Regions from separate parts of the uncultured Azonexus sp. genome, predicted to be linked through region 1. Evidence: riboswitches for the same ligand, from Rfam matches in the RefSeq annotation. Region 1 holds a riboswitch; the other holds the start of a gene.
What was found. Region 1 has a riboswitch for cobalamin ahead of Q0799_RS03920 (TonB-dependent receptor). Riboswitches for the same ligand answer to the same signal wherever they lie in the genome.

Region 1 (4,373 bases):
CCTGCTACGTCTTGCCGGGCCGGCGGTGGTCAAGGAAATCCTGCTCGAAGGGCGCATCCTGAACGCCCGCGAAGCCTATGAAAAAGGCCTGCTGACGCGCGTTGTCGCCGACCCGCAGGTCATCGACGAAGCCTATGCCACAGCCCGCCGCATCGGCCACGGCGCCCCGCTGGTCGCTGCCTGGCACAAGCAATGGATCCACCGCCTGCTCGACGGCCGCCCGTTGACCGACGAAGAAAAAACCGCGTCCTTCGCCTTCCTCGACACCGAGGACTACCGGGAAGGGCTGGCGGCTTTCCTGGAAAAGCGCAAACCGGTGTTCAAGGCGCGCTGATCAGCTACCGAAAACGGTGTGCAGCATCTTCGCCGAGAGCAGGATCAGCACACCGGCAAACACCTTCTTCAGGGTTGCCACCGGCAGCCGATGCGCCAGGCGGGCGCCCAGCGGCGCGGTGAACGTCGACACGGCGCTGACCAGCACCAGTGCCGGCAGATAGACGTAACCGATGGACCAGTCCGGCAGGCCGCTGCTGCCCCAGCCGTTGATCAGGTAACCGAGCGCCCCGGCCAGCGCAATCGGCAAGCCGATCGCCGCCGAAGTACCGATGGCGTGCTGCATCTTGACGTTGCACCAGGTCATGAACGGCACCGACAGCGAGCCGCCGCCGATCGCCACCAGCGCCGAGACCAGGCCGATGCCGCCACCGACGCCGACCATGCCGGCCTGACCGGGCAGTTCCCGGGTCGGCTTGGGTTTGACGTTGAGGATCATCTGCAGCGACACATAGGCCATGAAGCAGCCAAAGAAAATCGCCAGCGGCACGCTATCCACGCGCGAGGCGATGAAGGTGCCGCCGAAAGTACCGAGCAGGACACCCGGCGTAATGCCGCGCACGATGTCCCAACGCACCGCACCATGGGCATGATGCGCACGCAGACTGGAAATCGAAGTCATCACAATGGCCGCCATCGACGTCCCCAGCGCAACATGAACCAGATGCTCGCGGGGAAAGCCTTGCGCGGCAAACAGGGTGGTCAATACGGGGACCATGATGCCGCCGCCACCCACGCCGAGCAGACCGGCAAAAAACCCGACAAACGCGCCCAACAGCAGATAGGCCAGCAGCCACTCGATTTCCATCACCACCCTGCAAATGAAAACAGGTGGCAGAAGCTGCCACCTGTTTGGTAAAAGTCCCCGCGAGTGCCGTCAGGCCGGCATCCTGAACCTGGGTTCAGAGTGGCTGCTTTCCTTCCGCATCAGGCACATTCGACGAAGAACGCGCACAACAGCGGAGTCTTGGTCCGCAACCGATGCCAATCAGCATTGGTTCAAGGAATATATGGCCTTAACAAACACCGCAGGGAACACTCGGCGGGCAATCCCGCAGCGACTCAGAGATCCAGTTGCTGCTGGGGTGCCAGCACGGCATCGAGCCGTGCTCCCATGTCTTCGATTCTACGCTTCGTGTCGGTCGACGCAAGCGCTTCTTCGGCAGCCTCGCCAGCCGGCGCCGCCAGGCGTTCGTGGGCGATGTTCAGCGCGGCCATCACCGCCACGCGTTCGGCAATGGTGCTCTTGGTCTTCTGGGCGATTTCGCGCATCTTGTTGTCGACCAGATCGACCGCCGCCAGCAGCGCATCGCGCTCCTCCGGCCGGCAGGCAACGCGGTATTCGCGGCCCATGATCTTGACGTCGAGGAAATTCTGCTCGGCACTCATCTCAGGCATCCTCGGGCAGCTTGTCCATCAGGCCTTCCAGCCGCTCGCGGGCAGCCGTCATCGTCGAGCGCAAGTGCAGACGCTCGGCCTCGGCCGTGGCTATCTGGTTCTTCAGGACCTCGTTCTCGGCACGCAACTGGTGCACCAGGGCGACGACCTGATCGATCTTGGCTTCGAGCGCTTCGAATTCGCTATTCATGGCGCGCACTATAGAGGGACAAATACTGCCCGGTCAAGGACTAAGCAGCTATTTTCAAAGTGTTTTATCGGCTGTCGACGCCATTGGCATTCGCATCTCCCGGCCAGGCGCGCTAGAATGCGCGCCGTGTCAGGTGCTGCGCGCGGTTTTCACCAAGCGCAGTTAAACGGGAAAGCGGTGCGTCTCCAACGAGACCAAGCCGCTGCTGCCCCCGCAACGGTAAGCAAGTGCGGGCGTATCACGAAGCCACTGGGGAAACCTGGGAAGGCGATACGTCAAGACTTGCGAGCCCGGATACCGGCCTTGCACACCTAGCGGAAGTACCACGGGGTGGTGGTGCCGGTTCCAGACCAGCCCTCTCCCCTGCGGACTTTCTTGTCAATGCATTCCGGCATGCGGGGACGCCTGCCGGGAAGGGGAAATCCATGAATTCACGCCTCAAGCCGCTGGCGGTATTGCTACCGCTCGCTTTTTGCCAACCGCTGCAGGCCACGGAACAGCTTGCCAGCCTCGACACCATGGTGGTCACCGCGACACGCCAGCCGATGCGGGTCAGCGAAGTGCTGACCGATGTCAGCGTGATCGAGCGCAACGAGATCGAAGCCGCCGGCCACACCAATCTCGAACAGATCCTGGCCGCTCAGCCGGGCATACAGATCGTCGCCAACGGCAGTTGGGGTGCCAATTCCTCGTTGCTCATCCGCGGCACCAACGCCAAACATGTGCTGCTGCTGGTCGATGGCATGCGGGTGGGCTCGGCCACGTCGGGCGAACCCACCTGGTCACGCATTCCGGTCGCCCAGATCGAGCGCATCGAAATCATCCGCGGCCCAGCCTCCGCAATGTACGGCAGCGACGCCATCGGGGGCGTGGTCCAGATCTTCACCCGGCGCAGCGAGGAAGCCCTTCATCTTTCTGCCGAAGCCGGAGCCGGCAGCTACGGCACGCGCAATGGCAGCGCCAGCTTGTCCGGGAAGCGCAACGGCTGGCAGTACGGCGTGACCCTTTCGCATGAGACGACCGACGGCTTCAACAGTCGCCCGTGGACGGCGACAGCCAATCCCGACAAGGACGGTTTCCGCAACCAGGCGACCTCAGCACGGCTCGGCTATACCTTCGCCCCCGGACACGAACTGATGCTTTCCGCCCTGCACGCCGAAGGTCGCAACAGCTACGACGGCACCGGCGTGACGGTCGACTGGGTCAATCAGACCAGAAACGGCAACGCCTCGCTGGTACTGAAAAACCGGCTGACCAGCGCCTGGAACAGCACATTGACCGTCGGGCGCAGCATCGATCACTCGAAAAATCTGCGCAATGGTCTGCGCAACAGTCAATTCAACACCGAGCAGGATATGTACGCCTGGCAGAACGATCTGAGCGGCAGCCTGGGCAATTTCCTGATCGGCTTCGAGCGTACCGAGCAAGCCATCAATACCTCGGGCAATTACCCCAAAACCCAACGCCGCAACGACGCGGTCCAGCTGGGCTGGAACCGTGGATTCGGCGCCCATCGCCTACAGGCCAGCACCCGCTACGACGACGACTCGCTGTTCGGTGACAAGACCACCGGCTCGCTGGCCTATGGCTATCGTTTCTCGAACAACTGGCGAGCCAGCGCGAGCGTTGGCACCGCCTTCAAGGCGCCGACCTTCAACGAACTGTACTACCCGCTGACCGGAACCTTCGTCGGCAACCCGGCCGTGCAGCCCGAGTCGGCGATCAATCGCGAGCTGTCGATTCACTATGAAGCCGGGAATCAGGCCATCTCGTTGACCTGGTACCTGAACCGGGTCAAGGACATGATTGCCTGGACCCGGGTCGGCGCCCTGAACCAGCCCACGAACATCGATTCCGCCAGACTTGAGGGTGCGACACTCAGCTGGCAGGGCAAGCTCAGCAGCCTGGATCTTCAGGCCAGCTACGACTGGCTTGACGCGATTGACCGTCGCAACGACCGTCAGCTTGCCAGGCGTGCCCGGCACTCGGCCGCCATCTCGGTCGGCCAGACGCTGGACCGCTGGGACTGGCGTGCCGAAATGCTGGGTAGCGGCAAGCGCTACGAGTATTCCGGAACGACCAGAGTGGAACTGGACGGCTACGCGCTGACCAATCTCTACGCTGCCTACCGTTTTGCCCCGGAATGGAGCATTTTTGCCCGCGTCAACAACCTCTTCGACCGGGACTATATACTCGCCGATACCTACGCCACCCCGGGGCGCAATGCCTTCATCGGCATCCGCTACAGTCCGAAGTAATCCATGCCCACCCGCCGCCGTGCCTTCCTGATCCTCACCGCGCTCAGCCTGCTGGCGCTGGTGAGCTTCGCGCTGGCCTTGTCGGCGGGCAGCCTGAAGGTACCGTTGCTCGACATCGTCGCCGCGCTTTTCGGGCGCGGTGACGGAGCGGCCGACATGGTCGTGCAATTGCGCCTGCCACGGGCACTCGCCGG
Region 2 (4,373 bases), on a different contig from region 1:
CATTTCTGGCGCCGCGCCGCGGCTTCGATCAGCCACACCGGGTCGATCTCGAAGGCGGTGGCGTAGCGGGCTTTCAGCTCGTCGGGCACGCGGTCGATGCGAGCGAGCGAGCCGTCGAAGTACTTGAGGTCGGCGACCATGACTTCGTCCCACAGGTCGAGCGCCTTGAGGTCGCGCACCAGCGCTTCGTTGACCACGGTGAATTCGCCGGACAGGTTGGATTTGACGTAGAGGTTCTGGTAGGCCGGCTCGATGCTGGCGGAGACGCCGACGATGTTGGAGATGGTCGCGGTCGGCGCGATGGCGACGCAGTTGGAGTTGCGCATGCCGTAACGGGCGATGCGTTGTTTCAGCGCGTCCCAGTCGAGACGGCTGTCACGGTTGAGTTCGACCGCCTCGCCGCGCCCGGCTTCGAGCAGCGCGATGCTTTCGTGCGGCAGGATGCCGCGATCCCACAGGCTGCCGGTGAAGCTGGAATAGCGGCCGCGCTCCTGCGCCAATTCGGTCGATGCCCAATAGGCCTGGTAGCAGACGGCTTCCATGCTGCGGTCGGCGAATTCGACGGCTTCCGGCGAGGCGTAGGCGATGCCGAGTTGGTAGAGGCAATCGGCAAAACCCATGATGCCCATGCCGACCGGGCGGTGGCGCAGGTTGGCGTTGCGCGCCTTGGGCGTCGCGTAGAAGTTGATGTCGACGACGTTGTCGAGCATGCGCATGGCGGTGCTCACGGTGCGCGCCAGCTTTTCCCGGTCGAGCTGGTCGTCCTTGAGATGCGCCAGCAGATTGACCGAGCCGAGGTTGCACACCGCCGTTTCCGAACCCGAGGTGTTCAGCGTGATCTCGGTGCACAGGTTGCTCGAATGGACGACGCCGACGTGCTGCTGCGGCGAGCGCAGGTTGCAGGCGTCCTTGAAGGTGATCCACGGGTGCCCGGTCTCGAACAGCATGGTCAGCATCTTGCGCCACAGTTGCACGGCCGGCACTTTCTTGTGCAGCTTCAACTGGCCGGCGGCGGCCTTGGCTTCGTAGGCTTCATACGCCTCGACGAAGGCGCGGCCGGATTTCTCGTGCAGGTCGGGCGTATCGACCGGCGAGAACAGCGTCCAGTCAGCACCGGCGATCACACGCTGCATGAACAGGTCGGGAATCCAGTTGGCGGTGTTCATGTCGTGCGTGCGGCGGCGCTCGTCGCCGGTGTTCTTGCGCAGTTCCAGGAATTCCTCGATGTCCAGGTGCCAGGTTTCCAGGTAGGCGCAGACGGCGCCCTTGCGCTTGCCGCCCTGGTTCACGGCGACTGCCGTATCGTTGACTACTTTGAGGAAGGGAATCACGCCCTGGCTCTGGCCGTTGGTGCCCTTGATGCGGCTGCCCAGCGCGCGCACCGGCGTCCAGTCGTTGCCCAGCCCGCCGGCGTATTTCTGCAACAGCGCGTTTTCCTTGATCGACTGGTAGATACCGTCGAGGTCGTCGGCCACCGTGGTCAGGTAGCAGGAAGAAAGCTGCGAATGCAGGGTGCCGCTGTTGAACAGGGTCGGCGTCGAACACATGAAATCGAAGCTGGAAATCAGGTCGTAAAACTCGATGGCGCGCGCTTCGCGGTCGATTTCGTTCAATGCCAGGCCCATCGCCACGCGCATGAAGAAAAGCTGCGGCGTTTCGATGCGGCGGCCGTCGATGTGCAGGAAATAGCGGTCGTACAGCGTCTGCAGGCCGAGGTAGCCGAACAACTGGTTGCGCTCGGGCTTGAGTGCGGCGGCCAGGCGGTCGAGGTCGTAATCCTTGAGGCGCGGGTCGAGCAGTTCGGCAATCACGCCGCGTTCGACGAAGACCGGGAAATAAGCCGCTTCGACGGCCTCATTCTGCGCCGCTTCCGGCCCGGCCGCTTCCTCGACCAGGCTGGCCAGCAGCAGGCGGGCGGTGGCGTAGTCGTAGCCGGGTTCGCGCTCGATCAGCGTGCGCGCAGCGAGCACCAGCGCCTGCTTGACGTCGGCCAGCGCAACGCCGTCGTACAGGTTCTTCAGCGCGTGGTCGAGGATGGTCCGCGGCGAAACGCCCTCGCCCAGCCCGGCACACGCCGTTTCGCAGGTTTTCAGCAAGCCGGCGACATCGAGCGGCCGGCGCTCGCCATCGACCGTCACATGCAGTTCGGGCACGCCCTGGACTTCGGCCAGCGCGGCCCGCTCGGCGGCGCGTCGTTCGCGGTAGAGCACGTAGGCGCGGGCGACGTCGTGCTCGCCGGAGCGCATCAGCGCCAGTTCGACCTGGTCCTGGATGTCCTCGATATGCACCCGGCCACCGTCCGGCAGGCGGCGGGTCAGCGAACGCACGACCGTTTCGGTGAGCCGCGCGACCAGTTCGCGCACCCGCGACGAGGTCGCGCTCTGGCTCCCCTCGACCGCCAGGAAAGCCTTGGTCAGGGCGACGGAAATCTTCTCGGGATGGAATTCGACGACCGCGCCATGACGGCGGATCACCTGCAGCGCGGCGGCACTGTGGGCGGACAGGTCGGAAATGTGCGCGAGGACGTTCGAGGACACGGCAATGCTCCGGTTCGGGGGGCGGAACATGGCTGGCGCGTGACGCGACCGCGCAGCGCTGTGCCGACGGACGGCGACAACGGACAAGCACGGACGACAGGAGACGAAACGCTCACGCAAAACCTCTCACCAGGGACACCCCGCCCCAAAGGAAAATGAAAAGGACACGTTGCGGCAGGTCTCCTGGCTCCCGGCTCAACGCGTTTCACCCGCCTTCCCGGACGCATCCAGTGGCATGGGGTGGCGAAACGCTCGCCGGTTACAGTTGCGGGGGCAGCCCCGGGATTCGGATCGTCAGATCCGGCACCGGATTCCCGTTTTAATCCCCTTGCGGGGAACCATCAACGGCGCACACTTTATGACAAGGCAGGACGAAGCGCAAGCAGGGAGCACTAAATAAGGCACGAAAACACAAGAACAACACTAGGGGTAGTAGAAACAAAGCGGATGAATCGCGCGCCGTCTCATGCGAAAATCCGCCCCCATGACTGCCCTCGCCTTCGTCGACCTGGAAACCACCGGCGCCACCGCCACCTCCGACCGCATCACCGAAATCGGCATCGTCGAGGTCGATGCCGACGGGACCGTGCGTGAGTGGCAGCAACTGGTCAATCCGGGCACCCATATTTCGCCATTCATCGAGAGCCTGACCGGCATCAGCAACGCCATGGTCGCCTCTGCCCCGCCCTTTGCAGAGGTCGCCGAAGATGTCCTGCGCCGGCTCAAGGGACGGCTGTTCATCGCCCACAACGCGCGCTTCGACTATGGCTTCCTGAAAAACGAATTCAAGCGCAGCGGCATCGAATTCCGCGCGCCGGTGCTGTGCACGGTCAAGCTGTCGCGCGCGCTCTACCCGGAATTCAAGCGCCACAGCCTGGACAGCCTGATCGAGCGCCACGGCCTGATCGCCAACGGTCGCCATCGGGCGCTGGCCGATGCCCAGCTGATCCATCAGTTCTGGCAAAGAATCCACGCCGAACGCAGCGGCGAGGACATCGACGCAGCGCTCAGGAAACTCAACACCTACCCCAGCCTGCCGCCGCATCTCGACCCCGCCGTCATCGACGAACTGCCGGAAACACCCGGCGTTTACCTGTTCTACGGCGAAGCCAGCGAACACGGCGAACTGCCGCTCTACATCGGCAAGGGCAAGAACATCCGCAGCCGGGTGCTGTCGCATTTTTCCGCCGACCATCGTTCGGCTCGTGAAATGACGCTGGCGCAGCAAACCCGGCGCATCGACTGGATCGAAACCGCAGGCGAAATTGGCGCCCTGCTGCGCGAAGCCGAGCTGGTGAAAACCCGCCAACCGACGCAGAACCGACAGTTACGGCGCAACGAAGAGGTGTGCACCTGGACCCTGATCGATGCCGGCGACGGCTGGCTGAAACCCGAACTGCGCCTCGCCGCCGACCTCGACTTCGGCATCGGCAACGCCTGCTACGGACTGTTCAAGAGCCCCCGCGAAGCCACGCAGACGCTGCGCAAACTGGTCGACGCCCACCAACTATGCGACATCCTCAGCGGACTCGACCGCCAGGTCGGCAACAAACCCTGCTTCGGCCACCAGACGCGCCGCTGCAAAGGCGGCTGTGTCGGCAAGGAGCCGTTGGCCAAGCACAGCATGCGACTGATGGGCGCGATGGTGACACTGAAACTCGCCAGCTGGCCCTTCCCCGGCCCGGCGATCATCCGTGAAGGCGACGAAGCGCACCTGATTGACGGCTGGCGCTACCTGGGCAGCGCCCGCAGCGACGACGAACTGCATGCGCTGCTGGAATTGAAGCGACCGCCCTTCGACCGCGATATCTACAAGATACTGAGCAAGCAGATTTC

Region 2: it holds a riboswitch for cobalamin, as region 1 does, so the genes downstream of both, Q0799_RS00920 (ribonucleoside-diphosphate reductase subunit alpha) here and Q0799_RS03920 (TonB-dependent receptor) in region 1, are expected to answer to the same signal.

Annotation. Positions count from the first base shown of each region.
Region 1 is NZ_CALJNI010000004.1:243,016-247,388, reverse strand. Features, by position in the region: gene Q0799_RS03945 (enoyl-CoA hydratase-related protein) at 1-334, shown strand, start outside; gene Q0799_RS03940 (sulfite exporter TauE/SafE family protein) at 335-1,141, opposite strand; RNA gene ssrS (6S RNA) at 1,192-1,371, opposite strand; gene Q0799_RS03930 (cell division protein ZapA) at 1,396-1,722, opposite strand; gene Q0799_RS03925 (hypothetical protein) at 1,724-1,921, opposite strand; cobalamin riboswitch at 2,036-2,242, shown strand; gene Q0799_RS03920 (TonB-dependent receptor) at 2,347-4,179, shown strand; gene Q0799_RS03915 (iron ABC transporter permease) at 4,183-4,373, shown strand, end outside.
Region 2 is NZ_CALJNI010000001.1:198,653-203,025, reverse strand. Features, by position in the region: gene Q0799_RS00920 (ribonucleoside-diphosphate reductase subunit alpha) at 1-2,537, opposite strand, end outside; cobalamin riboswitch at 2,693-2,895, opposite strand; gene Q0799_RS00915 (3'-5' exonuclease family protein) at 3,022-4,373, shown strand, end outside.